2 regions of the Neorhizobium petrolearium genome follow, and region 2 is predicted to be linked to the other one. Evidence: predicted binding sites of a transcription regulator. Region 2 holds the regulator's gene; the other holds the start of a gene.
The links. The regulator PhoB, encoded in region 2, activates phosphate uptake and scavenging genes when phosphate is short. The targets are predictions, from matches to a motif close to TGTCATNNANCTGTCAT.
Positions count from the first base shown of each region.

Region 1: a site for PhoB is predicted at 8,013-8,029, ahead of QEO92_RS09280 (UDP-2,3-diacylglucosamine diphosphatase). Genes of this name have one in related genera too.

Region 1 covers NZ_CP123000.1:1,801,800-1,812,104, reverse strand. The annotation lists gene QEO92_RS09315 (apolipoprotein A-IV repeat region-like domain-containing protein) at 1-676, shown strand, start outside; gene QEO92_RS09310 (ABC-type transport auxiliary lipoprotein family protein) at 764-1,381, opposite strand; gene QEO92_RS09305 (MlaD family protein) at 1,414-2,784, opposite strand; gene QEO92_RS09300 (ABC transporter ATP-binding protein) at 2,788-3,633, opposite strand; gene QEO92_RS09295 (ABC transporter permease) at 3,633-4,778, opposite strand; gene dgcA (N-acetyl-D-Glu racemase DgcA) at 4,896-5,879, shown strand; gene QEO92_RS09285 (MFS transporter) at 5,831-6,940, opposite strand; gene QEO92_RS09280 (UDP-2,3-diacylglucosamine diphosphatase) at 7,147-7,962, opposite strand; gene QEO92_RS09275 (NADP-dependent malic enzyme) at 8,196-10,305, shown strand, end outside.
Region 2 covers NZ_CP123000.1:1,357,808-1,368,112, reverse strand. The annotation lists gene arsK (arsenite efflux MFS transporter ArsK) at 1-1,200, shown strand, start outside; gene QEO92_RS06960 (winged helix-turn-helix domain-containing protein) at 1,286-1,975, opposite strand; gene phoB (phosphate regulon transcriptional regulator PhoB) at 1,989-2,675, opposite strand; gene phoU (phosphate signaling complex protein PhoU) at 2,718-3,431, opposite strand; gene pstB (phosphate ABC transporter ATP-binding protein PstB) at 3,474-4,265, opposite strand; gene pstA (phosphate ABC transporter permease PstA) at 4,301-5,656, opposite strand; gene pstC (phosphate ABC transporter permease subunit PstC) at 5,653-7,113, opposite strand; gene QEO92_RS06930 (substrate-binding domain-containing protein) at 7,181-8,221, opposite strand; gene QEO92_RS06925 (hypothetical protein) at 9,562-9,921, opposite strand.

The sequences.
Region 1 (10,305 bases), 440 kb from region 2:
CGAAGCCTCGACGCCCCGCCCCGCCCCGGCGCCTCAGCCTCAGCCGGCGCCGGCCCGTCCGCAGCCGGCTCCGGCTCCATCCCGCAATGATCCCTATGCCTCGGGCTCGCTGCGCGGCACGCTTCCGCTCGACCGGCCGGCATCGACGCCGGCTCCGCGTGCGCCCGAACAGCAGGGATCGCGCGGTGATGAAGGCTGGATCAGCAACCTCCTGCGCGGCGCCTCGCGCGACGAGCTCGGGGAAGCGCCGGCGGCACGCCAGCCGCAACCCTCCCGTCCGGCCGAACCGGCTCCCGCACCACGCAGCAATGGCGACAACCGCAATCCGCGCCACATGGTCGAGTCGCTGAATTCGCTCTCGGTCGATATCGCCCGCGCCATCGACCACGACGCGTCGGTCGACCTTTGGCGGCGCTACCAGCGCGGCGAGCGCGACGTCTTCACCCGTCGCCTCTATACGCTGAAGGGCCAGCAGACCTTCGACGAGATCAAGCGCAAGTACGAGCGCGAGCCGGAATTCCGCAAGGCCGTCGATCGCTATATCGCCGATTTCGAAAAGCTGCTTGCCGACGTCGCCCGCACCGACCGCGACAAGACGGTGACGCAGAGCTACCTGACTTCGGATACGGGCAAGGTCTATACGATGCTCGCCCACGCCGCCGGCCGGTTCAGCTGAGATTAGGTCAATCGCCTGCCAAACAGAAAAGGCCGCCTTCAAGGCGGCCTTTTCTGTTTTCGCGATGATTTCAGAAGCGACGGTCTATCACATCGACTTCAGCGCCCAGTCGACGATCTCGGCGCCGACCTTGGCAAACGCTCTGTCGAGCGCCTCGATGAAATCGCGGTTCTCCTGGCCGGAAACGGGCGCAGTTGCCGTGAAGACGCTCTGGGCGCGTACCGTGCCGTTGCGGTCGTTGAGAAGCTTTGCGGAGATTTCCACATTCGCTACGCGCGGGCTGGTCGCTGTCACTTCAAAGGCGCGAATATCGGTGACGACCTGATAGTCGATCGCAAGCCCCTGCCCCGGCTTGCCGACGCCGCCAAGGCGGCCGGAATTCTCGAAGGCCTCGACGAGCTTCGATTGAACGAGAGCCGGCAGGCGGTCGCCCCAGCGGGAATCGGCGAGATACTGGATCTCCGACGGCGAAACGCGCACGACGACCTGCTCGCTGTTCAGCAATTTCAGCGCCGTCGGCTCCGGCACCAGGATCTGGCGGTTGCGGGCGGCCGGACCCTGCCCGGAAGGCGTGATCGACAGGTCGAATGTATCGTTGTTCGCCTTGCTGCCGCAGCCGGTTACCAGCATGGCCACGAGCGGCAGCGCCGCGAGCAGAAACGGACGGCGGTCCGCACGTTGTCCCAGGAACTCCGAACCGGTCATCAAACCCCCATTCTCCGACATGAACGTCCCGCTTACCGCCGTGTCCTGCCGTCATATTGCTTTACTGTCTCGCCGCCGAAGATCAGCCGCTGCGGATTCTGGTCGAAATTGCTGATCGTCTGGTCGAGTGACTGCACGGTACGTCGGGCGTCGTTCACGAGCGTCTGGATATCCCTCAGACCGCTCGACGAGAAACGTGACAGATTGTCTGCTATCGGGCCAACGCGCGCATTGATGTTGTCGGCGACGGTGCGGAAGGATTCAAGCGTTCTGCGGGCCTCTACGAAAAGACCTTGTGAATCGTCGCTGGAAACGAGCCCATCGACCTTGGCCAGGATACCGTCTACGCGGCTGGAGGCCTCGTTCAGCTTTCTCGCCAGTTCCGTGAAGTCGCCGATGGCGCGGTTGATATCCTCGCGGCGCTCGGTGAAGCCGTCCACCACATTACGGGCCGAGCTGACGGTCTGCCGGGCATCCTCGGAGGCTGCGGTGATGTTGGCAATGGTCGTCTTGACCTGATCGGGATCGACGGAATTCATCACCGTATCGACCCGCTTGAGAACGTTCTGGGCCTGCACTCCGGCCTGTTCGAAGCTCGCGGCGGCATTCTTCACATTCGTCACGAGGTCTCCGAAATTGTCGGAAGCATTGGCGATGTTGCGGGTGGCGCGTTCGGTGTTGGAAACGACGGCGTTGATCTTTTCCGCGTCGATCGCGCTGACCAGTTTCTCGGCGGCTTCGAGCGTCGAATTCAGCGTTCCGGAGACGCTGTCGATCGTCACCGAGAGCGTCGAAAGGCTGTTCAAAAACTTGTCGATGCTGTCGGAGTTCTGGGCGAGCGACGACGTGAAGGTCTCGACGTTGCGGATGGTCTGGGTCAGCGGCCCGCGTGCATCCGCGGCAAACCCCTGAATATCGCCGATCGCTTCATCGGCGCGCTGGAGGATCTTGTCGGCGGTCGCGAGCAGGTTCGTCACGCTCGATTGTTCGGCAATCAGCACCGCCGGCCGGCCGGTCTCCAGCGATTTCTGGAGGATGTTCTCCTCGCCCTTTGCGCCGCCGGACAGCTCGATATAGGCGGCCCCCGTCAGTCCCTGCACTTCCAGCCTCGCCTGGGTGGACTGGTAGACCGGCGCGTCGGCCCTGACTTCCGTGAACGCGATCGAATAGCGCGGATCGTCCGGGTCGATCGTGAGGCCTCGCACGGAACCGACGGGAATGCCGTTGAAACGGACCGGCGAACCGACGGAAAGGCCGTTGGCCGAACCCGGGATGCGAATCGCCAGCTCGGCCGTGGGTCCGCCGCGGCCGGATTGGGCCATCCAGTAGACAAACCCGAAAGCGGCTGCGATCACCAGAAGTGTAAAGAAGCCGACAAGGGCGTAGTTGGCTCTGGTTTCCATGGATTACGTCTTCTCTACTTCTGCTGTCGGCTGCTTTTCGTGAGCCACGACCGAGCGCGCCCGTTTGCCACGGAAATAGGACTGAACCCATGGATCGTCACAGGCAAACATATCCTCAAGTGTTCCTTCCACCAATACCCGTTTCTGGCCAAGGACGGCAATACGGTCGCAAACCGAAAAAAGGCTGTCCAGGTCATGTGTTACCATATAGACGGTCAAGCCCAGCGTATCGCGCAGCTTGGCGATGAGCGCGTCAAAATCGGCCGCACCGATCGGATCGAGGCCGGATGTCGGCTCATCGAGGAAGACGAGGTCCGGATCGAGCGCGAGCGCCCTCGCAAGCGCGGCACGCTTGATCATGCCGCCTGACAGTTCGGAGGGATATTTGTCTGCCGCATCCGGCGACAGGCCGACCATCTCGACCTTCAGATAGGCAAGCTCGTCCATCAGCGATTGCGGCAGGTCGAGATATTCGCGCATCGGAAGCTGGATGTTTTCCTTGACCGTCAGTGCCGAGAACAGAGCACCGTGCTGGAAAAGCACGCCGAGCCGCATGTCGACCAGCATGCGCTCCTCTTCCGAAGCATTGTCGTAATCGACACCGAGGATTTCGATCGTGCCGGACCGATGCGGCAGAAGGCCGAGCACCGTGCGCATCAGCACCGACTTGCCCGTCCCGGAAGCGCCGACAAATCCCAGGATCTCACCGCGATAAACGTCGAGGTTCAGGTGATCGAGCACAAGCTGGCTGCCGAAGCCGACTGTCACGTCTCGCACCGAAAGCACGACCTGCCGGCCATCCGCATTGACCTCTCCCTCTTGCATCACCGCTTCCAAACCCTTCTCCATCAGAAATCGATCGCGGAATAGAAGATGGCGAAAACTGCATCCATAAGGATGACGACGAAGATTGCCTTTACGACGGATGTGGTGACGTGCTGGCCGAGGGATTCCGCGCTGCCGCCGACCTTCATGCCCTCGACAGCAGCAACGATGCCGATCGACAGCGCCATGAAAGGGGCCTTGATCATGCCGGATGCGACGGACGTGTGGTCGATCGCCTCGTGCAGGCGTGACAGATAGGTATCGAAGGTGATGCCGGAATAAGCCCAGGCAACGACCGCCGCTCCCATAAGCGCGGCGAAGTTGGCAACAATGGTCAGGAGCGGCAGCGCGACCGTCAGCGCCACGAGGCGCGGGAAGATCAAGACGCCCACGGGGTTGAGGCCGATCACCGTCAGCGCGTCGATCTCCTCGCGCATCTTCATCGAGCCGATCTCGGCGGTGATCGCGCTTCCGGATCGGCCGGCGATCATGATTGCTGTCAGGAGCACACCGATCTCGCGCAGCTGCAGGATGCCGACGAGGTCTACGACGAAGATTTCGGCTCCGAAATAGCGGAGCTGGAAAGCGCCCTGCTGCGCGATGATTGCACCGATCAAAAACGACATCAGCACGATGATCGGCACGGCGCGCACGCCCATGCGGTCGATATGGGTGACTACGGAAGCGGGCGAGACGCCGGCGCCGCGGCCGAGCTTCATCTGCGCGCCGCGAACCGCGGAGCCGAGAATATGCATCGCCGCGTAGAAATCGCTGCCGAGTTCCGCCATGGCCTTGCCGGTCGGCGCAAAAAGGCGCTCGAAGAGCGTGCCCTTGTCGCCCTGGTCCGACGGCGGTGCCGGCGCCTTTTCCGGCAATACCCCGATCAGCTCGCGAATTGGTCCTTCACCGCCGATCAATACGGCTTCGCTGCCCTGCTCGCCCTTCGCCGTCATCAGCCGGCGGATCAGCCAGGCTCCGGCCGTGTCGATGCCGGCTATGCCGGAAAGGTCGATTTCCACCCTGCCCCGGCTCCGGACCTGCTCCAGATGTTGGAACTCCTTCAGCATCGACAGGATCGTCTGGCCGCGCCAGTCGCCGGACAGCAGGTAACGCTCACCGTCGCCGCCGGGCAGATCTTCGGCCTTGATTTCGGCAGACCTAAACGTCACAGGCTTCTTTCGTAACAGCGGCTAAAAAAGGTTTCATACGATACAGTTGATCGCATTTTTTGCGACGGGCAATATAGCCACCTCGTAAATATTTGCCACAACGGGAAGCGTAAAACCATGAGCCGTCACCTCGAAGCCACAATCGAATCCTTCCCGATCGCCGGCAAGTTCACAATCTCGCGCGGTTCCAAGACGGAAGCGGACGTCATCACCTGCATGATTCATGAAAATGGCCGTTCCGGCCGTGGAGAATGCGTGCCCTACAAGCGTTATGGTGAAACCGTGGAAGGGGTGATTGCCGATATCCGGTCCATCGCCGAGGCGATTCGCGACGGTTTGACGCGTGAAGAGTTGCAGGCGCGGATGAAGCCGGGGGCTGCCCGCAATGCGGTGGATTGCGCCCTCTGGGACCTCGAAGCCAAGCGGACCGGCCGGCGTGTCACCGATATGATCGGCGCTTCGAATTCCAAGCCCTTCGTCACGGCCTTCACGCTTTCGCTCGGCGAACCGGAGGCCATGGCGGCCGAAGCGCGGAAGAATGCGAATCGCCCCCTCCTCAAGATCAAGCTGGGAACCGACAATGACGAGGTCCGCCTCCGCGCCGTCCGCGAGGCAGCGCCGGATTCCCGCATTATCGTCGATGCCAACGAGGGATGGACGGAGGACAATCTTACCCACCATATGGCGATTGCCGCCGAAACCAATGTGTCGCTGATCGAGCAGCCGCTGCCGGCCGGGAGGGACGCCGCACTCACCGGCATCCGTCATCTGGTCTCTGTCTGCGCCGACGAAAGCGTGCATGCGACCAAGGATTTGGCAAGTCTTCGCGACCGCTATGACGCGGTCAACATCAAGCTCGACAAGACCGGTGGTCTGACTGAGGCACTTGCCATGAAGGAGGAAGCACAGCGTCTCGGATTTGCCGTGATGATCGGCTGCATGGTCGGATCCTCGCTTGCCATGGCACCGGCCGTCCTGCTCGCCCAGGATGCCGATTATGCCGATCTCGACGGTCCGCTGCTCTTGGCCCGCGACCGGCAGGGCGGATTGCGCTACGAGAGCTCGCTCGTGTATCCGCCGGAAGCCAGCCTCTGGGGCTGAAGCTTCGCCGCGAGCGCGATGATCGCAAGACCGATAAGCGCCAGGACCGACATCGCAACATAGCTCGTCAATCCGAACTGCCGGTAGAGCATACCGGAGAGTAACGTCGAAAGTGCCAGAAAGACGCCGTTATAGAAGACATAGGCGCCCTGCATCGAGGTCTCCTGATCTTCGCGCACGGTTTCCACCAGCCTGTGCTGCAGCCCGATATGCACGAAAGCGAAGGTGAAGGCGTGCGCGACCTGCAGCGCCATATAACCCCAAAAGCCCAGCGGCAACGGGAACAGCGTCCAGCGGACAACGGCAACCGCGCAGCCGATTCGCATCAGCGACCAGGGTGAAAGGCGTCTCGCAATCCGCCCGGCCGCAAACAAGACCAATATCTCGGAAAGAACCGCCGCACTCCACAGCACGCCGATCGAACCGCTCGATAGCCCGATCTGCTGCCAATGGATGGTGCCGAACGTATAGAACATTCCATGGCTGGCCTGAGCCACCGACGCACCGATCATCAATACATGCAGATCGAACCGTCCAAGTGAACTCGGCTGCAGCGCCTTGTCTGTTCCGGGCCGCGTCGCCGCCCGCCCGAGCCTGGGTGCTGCGAAGGCGACGGCGACCGTCAGCAGGAAACCGATCACCATGGCCGAAGGGATGGCCTGAACGCCCCAGACGCCGCGCAACTCGCCGACGAAAAGGGTCGCGGCCACGAAACCAATGGAACCCCAGACGCGCATCGATCCGTATTGGAACCCCCAGCGGCGCACTCCGGTCACTGCGATCGATTCGACGATCGGCGGGTAAGGCGCAAACACAGCCGCCTGAATCCCGATGACCAGAAGGACCGACCAGAAGTCACGAACAAAGAACATGGCCAGGGCCGTCAACAACGACAGCGCGCCGGACCATGCAAGAATCAAAGTCCGCTCGCTCAGGCGGTCTGCGAAAAAGCCCGATACCGGCGCTGCAAGCACGCGCAGGAGAAGCTGCATCGCCAATATGATGCCGATTTCGAATTCCGTGAAAGCCAGTGCGTCGAGCCAGACGGGCAGGTAGGGCAAGATAATGCCATTGACCCCGAGCGGCGCTCCGTAGGCAAGGGCACAGCGCAGTTGGAATAACCGGGGCGCTGGAGGCGCCGTATGGGGAGGAATCACGACTTCACGGGCAGGTTGCTGAAATTTCCAGCTTACCTAACACAAGCGCCCCGACCCTGCCTATGGCCAGAAATAGCCATCTGATACGATCCGCCATCCACGGCCGCTTCTCAAGCGGCCTGCATATCCTCGACCGACTGCGGCTTCGGCAGAGCCTTGATCTCGGCCGTGTTGCCGATCTTCTGCCACGAGATCATTTCGAGCGTGCCGTCGTGGTTCTCGGCAATCGCCGTGCAGCTTTCCACCCAGTCGCCGGTGTTGACGTAATGGATGCCCTCGATATCTTCCATCACCGCGTGATGGATATGGCCGCAGATGACGCCGTCGACATTGTTGCGGCGGGCTTCCTCGGCCACGACACGCTGGAACTCGCCGATGAAGTTGACCGCATGCTTGACCTGCAGCTTCGCCCAGGCGGAGAAGGACCAATAGGGCATGCCGAGGCGGCGGCGGACGGCGGCAAGCACGACGTTGATGGCGATCGCCGCGTCATAGGCCCAATCGCCGAGATAGGCGAGCAGACGGGCATTGCGTACGACCACGTCGAATTCGTCACCGTGCAGGATCAGGTATTTCTTGCCGTCCGCCATTTCGTAGATCGCGCGTTCGGCCACTTCGATGCCGCCGAAATGCATTCCCGGAAACGAACGCAGGAACTCATCGTGATTGCCGGGAATATAGACGATGCGGGCGCCCTTTCGCGCTTTGCGCAGGAGCTTCTGCACGACGTCATTGCAGCCTTGCGGCCAGTACCAGTTGCGCTTCAGGCGCCAGCCGTCAACGATATCGCCGACCAGAAACAGCGTATCAGCTTCATGATAACGCAGGAAATCCAGGAGAAAATCGGTTCGGGCGGCCTTGGAACCCAGATGCACGTCCGAAATGAAAAGCGTTCTGAAATGCCTTGTATCCACTTGACCGGTCACGAAGTCGTCCTTTCGCTGCCGCCTCTCGTGATTTCCAAAACCAGACTCGTGTTTCAGGATGATGACAAAACATGGAAAAGCCGCTCCTGAGGGCAGCCGAGCGTCATTCCCGCTCTCCTTCCGATTTCCGCCACGACCGCAAATTAGCTGCTGTTCCGTCGGGTCGATTGATGTAAGGAGGACTCTCTCCTTTCGATCCAGCAGAGACAGAACAAGACAAGCCAGGAGGAACCATGAACGCGCAAGAAAAACCGAAATCGACCGCCACGCCAGCCAGCGGCGATCTCGATGAACAGGCGCTGTTCTTCCACCGCTATCCCCGCCCCGGCAAACTGGAAATCCAGGCGACCAAGCCGCTCGGCAACCAGCGCGACCTGGCGCTCGCCTATTCGCCCGGGGTGGCGGCACCCTGCCTTGCGATCCGCGACAATCCCGATATGGCGGCGGATTACACCGCCCGCGCCAATCTTGTCGCCGTCATCTCCAATGGTACTGCCGTACTCGGCCTCGGCAATATCGGACCGCTCGCCTCGAAGCCGGTGATGGAAGGGAAAGCCGTTCTCTTCAAGAAATTCGCGGGCATCGACGTCTTCGACATCGAAATCGATGCGGCGAGTATCGATGCCATGGTCTCGACCGTCTCGGCGCTGGAGCCGACCTTCGGCGGTATCAACCTCGAAGACATCAAGGCGCCGGAATGTTTCGAGGTGGAGCGTCGGCTTCGCGAAAAAATGAACATTCCAGTCTTCCATGACGACCAGCACGGCACCGCGATCATCGTCGCCGCCGCGATCCTCAACGGACTGGAGCTTGCCGGCAAGAATATCGCCGACGTGAAAATCGTCACGTCGGGCGCCGGTGCCGCGGCTCTCGCCTGTCTGCATCTCCTCGTCTCGCTCGGTGCAAGGAGGGAGAATATCTGGGTCCACGATATCGAGGGCCTCGTCTATGAAGGCCGCACCGAGCTGATGGACGAATGGAAGGCGATCTACGCGCAGAAGAGTGACAAGCGCGTACTTGCCGACAGCATCGACGATGCCGATGTCTTCCTCGGGCTTTCCGCCGCGGGTGTGCTCAAACCGGAACTGCTCGCCCGCATGGCACCGAAGCCGCTGATCATGGCGCTTGCCAATCCGACTCCGGAAATCATGCCTGAGCTTGCGCGCGCAGCGCGCCCGGACGCGATGATCTGCACCGGCCGCTCGGATTTCCCGAACCAGGTCAACAACGTGCTGTGCTTCCCCTATATCTTCCGTGGGGCGCTCGATTGCGGCGCCCGGACGATCAACGAGGACATGAAGATGGCGGCGGTCAAGGCGATCGCAGCCCTCGCGCGCGAAGAAGTCTCCGACGTTGCCGCACGCGCCTATTCCGGCGATACGCCGGTCTTCGGTCCGGATTACCTGATCCCCTCGCCCTTCGATCCACGCCTCATCCTGCGCATCGCGCCGGCCGTCGCCAGAGCTGCCGCTGAAAGCGGCGTCGCGTCGAGGCCGATCCAAGATTTCGATGCCTATCTCGACCAGCTGAACCGTTTCGTCTGGCGCTCCGGCTTCGTGATGAAGCCGATCTTCAACGCCGCCAAGACGGCCGAAAGGAAGCGAGTCATCTTTGCCGAAGGCGAGGACGAACGCGTGCTGCGGGCAGCCCAGGTGCTCTTGGAGGAAAAGACGGCAACGCCGATCCTGATCGGCCGCCCGTCGGTGATCGAAGCCCGGCTCAAGCGTTTCGGCATCCGCATCCGCCCGAATGTCGATTTCGCCGTGGTCAATCCGGAAGACGATCCGCGCTACCGCGATTATGTTGACGATTATTTCGCCCTGGTCGGCCGCAAGGGCATCAACCCGGAAAGCGCCCGCACCATCGTGCGCACCAACAATACGGTGATCGGTTTATTGTCGGTGAAACGCGGCGAAGCCGATGCGCTGATCTGCGGCGTCGAGGGCGGTTATGACCGGCACCTGAAGGACGTCGACCAGATCATCGGCCGGCGTCCGGGCGTCTGCGCCTTCTCGGGGCTCAGCCTCGTGATCTCTCAGCGCGGCGCGCTCTTCCTCGCCGATACGTTCGTCAACTACAATCCGTCGGCGCAGGAGATCGCCGAGATCACCATCCTGGCGGCCGAGGAAGTCCGCCGCTTCGGCATCCTCCCGAAGGCAGCGCTGATCTGCCATTCGAACTTCGGCTCACGGGATTCCGAAAGCGCCCAGAAGATGCGCAGTGCCCTGAAGCTGGTGCGCGAACAGGCTCCTGGCCTGGAAGTGGACGGCGAAATGCAGGCCGGTTCGGCGCTTTCCGAAACGGTGCGCAAGCGTGCTATGCCGAACAGTTCACTGACTGGTG
Region 2 (10,305 bases):
GCGCTCGGCGCAACACAGATCATCGGCTACGGTACCCTTTATTATTCCTTCAGCATCCTCGCGCCGGACATGGCACGAGACTTCTCCATCCAACAAGACAGGCTTTTCGGGCTGCTATCGGTGGCGCTGCTGGTTGGCGGACTGTTCGCACCGAGAGCGGGAAACTGGGCGGACCGGTTCGGAGCCGGCCGGCTCATGGTCCCCGGTTCGCTTGCTGCCGCCATCTCGCTTGGCTGCGCGGCCGCATCGCCGAATGCGACGACGTTCGGTATTTCACTCGTCGCAATGGAGATCGCCTCCAGCTTCGTTCTCTACAGCACGGCATTTGCAGCGATCGTGCAGGTTGGAGGCAGCAAGCCACAGCGCAGCATAACCCATCTGACGCTGATCGCGGGATTCGCATCAACGCTCTTCTGGCCGCTCACGGCAACACTGCATGACTATCTCGGCTGGCGTGAGATCTACCTCGTCTTCGCGATCCTGAATATCGCCGTGTGCCTTCCGATCCATTGGTGGGTCGGGAGACTGCCCCGCGACGTGCCCGAACCACGGGCATCAGTAAATCAATCCGGAGCGATGGCCGTTCAGCCTGAAGCCGGCCCCGCGTTCAGTGGCGTCTTTATTCTGATGCTTGCGGGCTTTGCCCTGGAAGGATTCGTGCTGGCCTCCGTGCTGGTCCACATGGTTCCGCTGCTGACAGCACTTGGGCTTGGCACGGCAGGCCTCATGGTCTCCACCCTCTTCGGTCCCTCGCAGGTCGCCAGCCGCCTCCTGAACATGATCTTCGGAGGGCGCTTGTCACAGACGGTGCTCGCCGTGATCTCCGCGGGATTGCTCGCCGTCGCCCTTATCGTCCTGATGGCGACAAGTCCGTGGCTCCCCGGTCTCATCGCATTCGCGATCCTGTTCGGTCTGGGATCGGGGCTCGCAAGCATCGTCGGGGGAACGCTTCCACTGGAGCTTTTCGGAAGGCACGGTTATGGCGCACGGCTCGGCTGGGTGACCGCCGCACGCCAGTTTTCCTCAGCACTTGCCCCCTTTGCGTTCGCTGTCATGCTGGGAACTTGGGGGGTCGGCCAGGCAGTATCGATCAGCATTCTGGGAGGCGCGGCGGCCGTCGGCCTGTTCGGAGCGATCGCCTTCGCCCGCTACAGAGCAACAAGACCAGCAGCTGGACCTTTCGGTGGTTCGCAGGCCTGACAAGACACGACAAACAGGAGATGCAGGCCCCTCGGCGAAGCCCTAAAGAAAAGCAGCATAGGCCTTCCAACGATCGCGAGAAAATTCAGACGTCGCCGAGGGCGTAGCCCGCTCCGCGGACGGTCCGGATCACCTGGTCAGCCTTGCCCAGGCTGATGCCCTTCCGGAGGCGACCGATGTGCACGTCGACGGCGCGCTCGTCCACGGTTGCACCATCACCCCAGAGCGACCTTTTCAGCTCCGTCCGCGAATAGACCCGTCCCGGATACCGCATCAGGAACTCGAGAAGCCGGAACTCGGTGGGGCCGAGCCTGACTTCCTTCTTCTGCCTGTGGACCCTGTGTGCTTCGCGGTCGAGGGTCAGGTCTCCGACCCTGATCATATGGCTCAGAAGATTCGGATGCATGCGGCGAAGAAGGTTCTTCACCCTTATGGCAAGCTCGACGGAGGGGAATGGCTCTACGAGGCAGTCATCCGCGCCGGCAGCGAGACCCGTCAGCCTGTCGCTCTCGCTTTCCGCCGGAACAAGCAGGACCACGGGCACCCGCATCGTTGCTGGTTCGGTACGAAGTCTTCGGCAGATCTCGATGCCATTCAGCCCCGGAAGGGACGAACTCAGCACCAGTACATCGGGAAGGCTCGAAACCAACCGCTCCATCAGCTCGGAGCCCGCCGAAAGCAGCGTCACGTCGAAACCTTCATCGACAAGGGAGAACCGCAGCACTTCGCGCAGCGTTTCATCGCCATCGATCACCACGACAACTCGCGCTCCCATCGCGGTGCTCTCCCTAGTGTCCTTCCATCGAGTATCCGGCGCCGCGGACGGTGCGGATGACATCCTGCATGTTGGAGAAGTTGAGCGCCTTCCTGAGGCGTCCGACATGCACGTCGACGGTGCGCTCGTCCACATAGATGTCGTGGCCCCACACCCCGTCGAGAAGCTGCGAGCGCGAGAAGACCCGGCCGGGCGCGGCCATCAGGAATTCCAGAAGCCGGAACTCCGTCGGGCCGAGCCGCACTTCGCGGCTCTTGCGATGCACCCTGTGCGTCTCCCGGTCCAGCTCGATGTCGCCGCAGCGCAGGACGCTCGACAGCACTTCCGGACGCGCGCGCCGCAGCATCGCCTTCACTCGCGCCATCAGTTCCGGCGTCGAGAACGGCTTTACGACATAGTCATCGGCGCCGGTCGCAAGCCCGCGGACCCGTTCGCTCTCCTCGCCGCGCGCCGTCAGCATGATGATCGGCAGTCGCTCCGTCTCCGGCCGCATCCTCAGCCGCCGGCAGAGTTCGATGCCGGAAACACCGGGCAACATCCAGTCGAGGATCAGAAGATCCGGCGTGCGTTCCTGAAGCCTGATCTCGGCTTCATCCCCGCGCAGAATCGTCTCCACCTCATAACCTTCCGCTTCAAGGTTGTAGCGAAGAAGCACGCTCAGCGCCTCCTCATCCTCCACGACCGCGATCTTCGGCTGCATTCCGTCTTAGCTCCGTCACCATTCCATCGTCATTCGGCGCCATTATTCCGTGATCGCGCCGAGCGTGTTCGACGTATCGTCCTTCGGACGCTCGCCTTCCGGCTGGGCGCCGGTCGTCATGTAGTAGATCGTCTCGGCGATGTTGGTGGCGTGGTCGCCGATACGCTCGATGTTCTTGGCACAGAACAGAAGATGCGTGCAGGTGGTGATGTTGCGCGGATCTTCCATCATGTAGGTCAAAAGCTCGCGGAACAGGGACGTGTACATCGCGTCGATTTCCTCGTCGCGGATGCGGATCGCCTCCGCCTTCTCGGCCGAACGGCTAGAATAGACGTCCAGCACTTCCTTCAGCTGCGTCAGCGCCAGGTCCGACAGGTGCTCGATGCCGCGCGCGAGCTTGCGCGGCACACCGGTGCCCTGCACCGCGATCACCCGCTTGGCAGTGTTCTTGCCGAGGTCGCCGACCCGCTCCAGATCGGAGGCGATGCGCAGCGATCCGACGATGTCGCGCAGGTCGCCCGCAACCGGCTGGCGGCGGGCGATCGTCACGATCGCCTTGTCGCCGATATCGCGCTCGGCATGGTCGAGGATCACGTCGTCGGAGATCACCTTCTGGGCAAGGGCGGCATCGGAATTGACCAGTGCCCGCACTGCATCCGCGCACATCTGCTCCGCAAGCCCGCCCATCTCCGAAATCCGGCGGCTCAGATATTTCAGTTCGTCGTCATAGGCAGACAGGATATGTGTCGAAGACATGGTCTTATCCTCAGATTGTCAGAAAGGGCCCGCAACCGGCGATCAGCCGAAGCGGCCCATGATGTAGTCCTGCGTACGCTGGTCATCCGGATTGGTGAACATCTTGTCGGTATCGTTCTCCTCAACCAGGTTTCCGAGATGGAACATGGCAGTGCGTTGCGATACGCGGGCCGCCTGCTGCATCGAGTGCGTCACGATGACGATCGTGAAGTTTTCGCGCAGTTCGTGGATCAGCTCCTCGACCTTGGCGGTGGCGATCGGATCGAGCGCCGAACAGGGTTCGTCCATCAGGATCACTTCCGGGCTGACGGCAACGGCGCGCGCAATGCACAGGCGCTGCTGCTGACCGCCGGAAAGGCCCGTACCTGGGCTGTCGAGACGATCCTTCACCTCGCCCCACAGTCCTGCCTTCTGCAGGGCCGAAGACACGATATCGTCCAGCTCCGACTTCTTTCGCGCCAGACCATGAATGCGCGGGCCATAGGCGACGTTCTCGTAGATCGACTTCGGGAAAGGGTTCGGCTTCTGGAACACCATGCCGACCTTGGCGCGCAGCTGAACCGGGTCCACCTTGGGATCGTAAATGTTCTCCGAGTCGATCGATATGTTGCCCTCGACACGGCAGTTGGCGATCGTGTCATTCATCCGGTTGATGCAACGCAGGAACGTCGATTTGCCGCAGCCCGACGGACCGATGAAGGCTGTCACGGACCGAGGGCGGATATCGATATTGACATCCTTGATGGCGTGCTTTTCGCCGTAATAAACCTGCACGTTACGGGCGGAAATCTTCGGTTCATTCATGAGTGGAGCTTTCGTCGGCGTCGTCGTCATCGTCGTTGAGATATTATTCATCATTACACACCCCTTTACCAACGGCGCTCGAAGCGGCGGCGAAGAATGATTGCGACCAGGTTCATTAGGATCAGGAATACCAGAAGCACGATGATGGCACCGGACGCACGTTCGACGAATGCCGGGTCGCCGCGCTGCGTCCAGTTATAGACCTGGACCGGAAGCGCCGACGCCGGATCGAAGAAGCCATCCGGCGGACCGGCGGGATATTCGCGCACGAAGGCGACCATGCCGATCAGCAGCAGAGGCGCAGTCTCCCCGAGAGCTCGGGCCAGCCCGATGATCGTCCCCGTCAGGATACCGGGCATCGCCAAGGGCAGAACATGATGGAAGATGGACTGCATCTTCGATGCGCCAACACCGAGCGCTGCGTCGCGGATAGACGGTGGAACGGCCTTGAGGGCGGCGCGAGTGGCGATGATGATCGTCGGCAACGTCATCAGGGTCAGAACAAGCCCCCCCACAACCGGCGCCGATTGCGGCAGACCGAAGAAATTGATCAGTACGGCAAGGCCCAGAATACCGAAGACGATCGAGGGAACCGCGGCAAGGTTCGAGATGTTCACCTCGATCAGATCGGTGAAGCGGTTCTGCGGCGCAAATTCCTCAAGATAGATTGATGCAGCCACGCCGATCGGCAGCGACAGGACGAACACGATCAGCATCATATAGGCGGAGCCAATGACCGCAATCCCCAGGCCCGCCGCTTCAGGCCGGGTATCGGAGGCGTCCGGCGCCGTGAAGAAGCTCCAGTTGAAACGGGTCGTCAGAATGCCCGCCTCCTTGAGCTTGTCCGCCAGCATCAGTTGTTCGGGGGACGTATTGCGGTCGAGCTTCGCGCTCTCCATCGTCACGCGCCCCTTGTAATATCCGTCGATACGGCCCGCGGCCAGAAGATCAAAGGAATGGGTCTGGCCAATCACCGACGGATCGGCCATCACAAACCTGCGGAGATCGGCGGGAGCCTCCTTGGAGATCAGCTCGGCGGCGGCCTTTGCGTTCATGCCGTCGATGGTGATGCCCTTCTGCGCCATCGCGTCGCGGAGCGCCTTCTCGATGATGGGCGCATATCCGAAGGTCGAGACCTTCGCGATGTTCTCCGGCTTGCGATCGCCGGCCTTGTCGAGAACGGCAGCGTCGAGATTGACGTTGAGGGTGATGTAGGTCTGCTGGAACGACGACAGGCCGTTCGACAGGATGGACAGCAGGAGGCCGATCAGTGCGACGATACCGATCGCCACGGCGATCTTGCCCATCAGGCGAAACCGGGCCTCCGCATTGTTGCGACGACGGGTTCGTTCATCGAGGGCAAGAAGGGACTTTCCCTTTGCCGGAACGGCTGGGTTGCCGAATACGGTCACGTCGGTCATTCGTACTGCTCCCGGTATTTGCGCACGATGTAAAGGGCCAGCACGTTCAGCCCAAGCGTTATGACGAAGAGGGTCAGGCCAAGCGCGAATGCAACCAGCGTTTCGGGGCTTCCGAACTCCGTATCGCCCGTCAGCTGACTGACGATCTTGACGGTGACCGTTGTCATCGCCTCGAAAGGATTGAGGTCAAGCTTCGCCGCAGCGCCCGCGCCAAGGACCACGATCATGGTTTCCCCGATCGCGCGACTTGCCGCCAGCAGGATTGCACCCACGATACCGGGCAAGGCGGCCGGCAGAACGACCTGTCTGATAGTCTCCGACTGTGTGGCCCCCAGTCCGTAGGAACCGTCGCGAAGGGCCTGGGGCACGGCATTGATAATGTCGTCGGAGAGCGAGCTGACGAAGGGAATGATCATGATTCCCATCACCAGGCCAGCGGTCAACACCGAAGACGAAGAGGTGCCGAGACCGAGCGGCTGCGCCAGCCAATCGCGCAGGAAAGGACCGACGGTGACCAGGGCGAAGAGGCCGTAGACGATCGTCGGGATGCCGGCCAGAACCTCGATCGCAGGCTTGACGATACCGCGCGTCGTCGGTCCGGCATATTCGGAAAGAAAGACCGCGATCATCAAGCCAAGCGGAACGGCGACGATCAAGGAGATGATCGACACATAGAAAGTGCCCCAGAGCAGCGGCAGAATGCCGAGATCGGAGCCTCCGCGGAATTGGGGATTCCACACGGTGGAGAAGAAGAAATCCTGCGCCGGATAACGCTGGAAGAACTCAAAAGTCTCGAAAATCAACGACCCGACAATGCCGATCGTCGTCAAGATGGCGACCAGGGAGGCCCCGAGAAGCAACGACTTGACAAAACTCTCGCTGATGTTGCGCGCACGCAGCTCCGGCTCTATCCGCCGGTAGGCAAGCATGCCGAGAACAACGGCCATTGCGAGAACCACAACCGTCATCATTAGATTGCCGGTCCTGGAGTTCTCCCTGAAGGCCTTCGCCGCCTCGAAGACCTCAGACGGCACGTCGCCGCCCAAGGCCACCCCAACTTCCGCCAGGCGGCCGCGAACATTGTTGAAGTCCAGCGCTTCGATGGGAACATCCGCTCCCCTCTGCCCGTCCCGCGCCAGAACGGCATCGAGACCGCCCGCGATGCGGCGGACATCGGACATGACCAGGCTGCGCGCACCGCCCTCCGGGATTACGCTGTCGGGGATCATGCCACTCACGCGGCTCTCGACAATCCCCGGCTGAACAAACAGCCAGGCGACCAGAACGACAAAGGCCGGAACGGCCGTGAACAATGCGACGGTCTGGCCATAATAACCGGGAAGGGAATGGAGCTTGACCCCACTCTTCGCGGCAAGAGCCAGCGCCCGCCGCCTGCCGACCACATGACCCAGTGCCGCAAGCACCGCCAGTATTAGGATAATGATGCCCACGTCCATCTTGCCCGCCACCCATCAAGCGAAAAGAGACCGGCGGCGCGTACGCGCCGCCGGAACGGCGTCTGAATTAGTTCAGCGGCCCCATCGGAGTGCGTGCCTTGACGGCAGCCTGGGTCTTGGCCAGTTCCGGATCGGAAACCAGACCGTAGGCCGCCAGCGGACCGTTCGGGCCAGCCATGTCGTCGGAAACGAAGAACTCGATATAGTCCTGCAGGCCCGGGACCACGTCCAGATGCGCGTTCTTGACGTAGAAATAGAGCGGGCGGGAAACCGGGTACTCGCCCTTGGCGATCGTCTCGACCGAAGGCATGATGCCGGACATCGTGCCTACGCGCAGCTTGTCGGTGTTGTTCTGGTAGAAAGACAGGCCGAACACGCCGATGCCGTTCTTGTTGGCGGCAACGCGGGCGAGCGTCTCGGTGTAATCACCGTCGATATCGATCGAGACACCATCGGTGCGCAGCGCCATGCAAGCCTTGGTTGCTGCGGCCTTGTCACCATTGTTGGCAGCCAGATGAGCGTCGTAGGTGCCGTCTTCCTTGCAGCCGTCGATGATGACCTTTTCATCGAACACTTCACGGGTACCGTGCTTGGTGCCCGGAATGAAGGCGAGGATCGGCTGTGCCGGAAGGTCGGCGCGAATTTCGTTCCAGGCTTTGTTGGGGTTGTCGACCAACTTGCCATCCTTCACAACCTTGGCGGCAAGCGCGGCGTGCCAGTCAGCCTGGGTAAAGGCATATTCCGGACCATTGATGTCCGAGGCGAAGACGATGCCGTCGTAGCCGATCCGGACTTCCTGGATTTCAGCAACGCCGTTCTTGGCGCAGAGTTCGATGTCAGCCTTGCTGATGCGCGAGGAGGAGTTGGCGATATCAATGGTGTTCTCGCCCACGCCTTCGCACAGCTTCTTGCGGCCGGCGCCCGAGCCACCGGATTCAACGACCGGAGTGGGGAAGTCGGTGTTTTCACCGAAGGCTTCAGCAACGATCGACGCGTAGGGAAGGACGGTGGAGGAGCCGGCGATCTGGATCTGATCGCGAGCAGTTGCGACGCCCGCGGTGGCCAGCAGAATTGCGGCGACTGCGCAGCTTCCTAGATACTTCTTCATGGATTTTCTCCCGTAGAATTCCGATTGACGCTCTGGCGCCGCCTCCCCTCTACAGGGGCTACATAACAGTTTTGTGACAGTTTTATATCAGTTCTTTAGCGTCGCCGTGACCAACCGGGAAACACGGTCCAGTCGCTTGAAGAATATGCAGCGCACACAAGGGTTTTTCTCAAGAAAATCAGAACCTTGAAGCCGATCAATGAGAATTCGATTCCAAAGACTCATTTCACAGTAAAACTCTTGCCGGCGGCTTATCGAGCTCGGCATGCCGAGGAGACGGAGAACGGCTCGTCGGCCATCGTCGGAATTCCAGTCATCGCCGCTCATCCCTCCATCTGATCGCCATGAGCGGTAAAGAACCGTATCGCCGCCACATGAGAACTGCAAGCGTGCGGTAACGCTGTCCTGTCCCGGCACGCAGCCTGTGGGTATTCACGATACGTTAGCCATGTTCGCTAACGGAACTGGAACCATAGAGCGGCGTGCCGGACAGTCCCGACGCCGCAGGTCCGCCCCCACGGATACCCCCCCTGCGGCGGCTCGGCGTACGCTGCCCATGGCATACGCCGAGTCCACTATATCCAGCCTCACTCAAGTAGCCACACCTAAAATATCGGTATCCGATTTGATGAGGGGCCGCATGATCTACGAATGGGATATTCAACGAGTCGCCGAAGCGCGCGCCAAGAAATACGGCGCGACACTCACCCTCGCCGCCATCGCTCTGCTTCTTTATGTCTGGTTCACCTAAATTTGCGCAGCGGCCGGCATGAGCTCGTTTCCTTCGCGATGGAGAGAAGCCCATTCGTCTAGTCGCCAGCCTCGCGAGCCGGTTTCGATGCTCCGCCAGCGGGCGCCACAACAGGCTTGGGAACACTCTCTGACTGGCAAACTGGCGGCTCTAGAGCACTCCGGGTGGTCGGCTCACCGCCAAGGTTGCTTTGCCCCTGCTCTGCATTTCTATTGGCCGCGCATTTCTCTGGGGCAGAGGTTCCGATGAGATGCAGACGGCCGGGATAGGTGGAGCCCCCGGCCGTCCTTGTTTCAGATTCGGTGAGCATGCCAATCGTGGCTGAAATCACCCGATCAGAAGCCGTTTACTACGGCCGCTAAAGCAAAGCCGACAACGCCACTAAGCACCGGATAAATTGTCCAGCGGGCGCGATAGATACGATCTTTCATGGGAACCTCCAACAACTGCGCCCTCCGAACAAGAACCCCGCGGCGCCGTTCCTGCAATCCGACCTTTGCCCGCCCCAATCAGACCTTGGGCCCAACAGATAGACCTGCATCATTTTGTTCAATGATACTTTATCCCGGACGAAGGCGTCCGTCCGAGATCAATTGCACTTATCTTTTGTGGCAGTCGCTGCGGCCGTTTCACCACCCTTTTGTTGCGAGACAACGTCCTGGTTAGATGTAGCAAGATTGGGGCTCTCACCCATCGGCATTGCTCGGCCATCTTTTTGAGGAGCATTGCCGCCAGCATCTGCGCTGGTCGTTGTCGTCCCGGTCGGAGACTCCGTCCGCGTTCCCGTAACGGCGCCGCTTTCCAAGGGGGCTTGAGTACCATCCTTGGCGATGCCGCTGCGCGCTTCCTTATTCACAGACCCGGTTACGTCCACACAGTCTGCAAAGCTCGGCTGGAACGTGAAAGCAGCAACCCCGATGGAGACTGAAAGCAAAGAAATTGTCTTCATGACGCTTCCTCCTGGTTATAGAAGCAGAACAACGCAGATCACTCCACGGTTCCTTAGAAGTATCTGAAGGCACCATTTTGAAGGATGCGATCGGGAACGTTCATGGACGGCAAGAGTTAAGCCTGTACTTTCCTAGTCACTCCACTTGGCCCGCTCTATAACGGGCCATTTTTTTGCATCCGGCCGTCAGCAGATGGGTCTGCCGCAAGTTCCTCTCATCCAGCTTGGGGAGCTTCTGCTTCCTGTAAGCCGTGTAGCGGGCCTGAGCGTTTGCCCCCAGCCTAAGCTCGTTACCTGTTTCAACAATTCGAGTGACGGGTAGCGGCAAAATCGGACGACTGTGCCCGGACATTTCGTCCCGCCTCGGCACTTTCGATTTTTCAT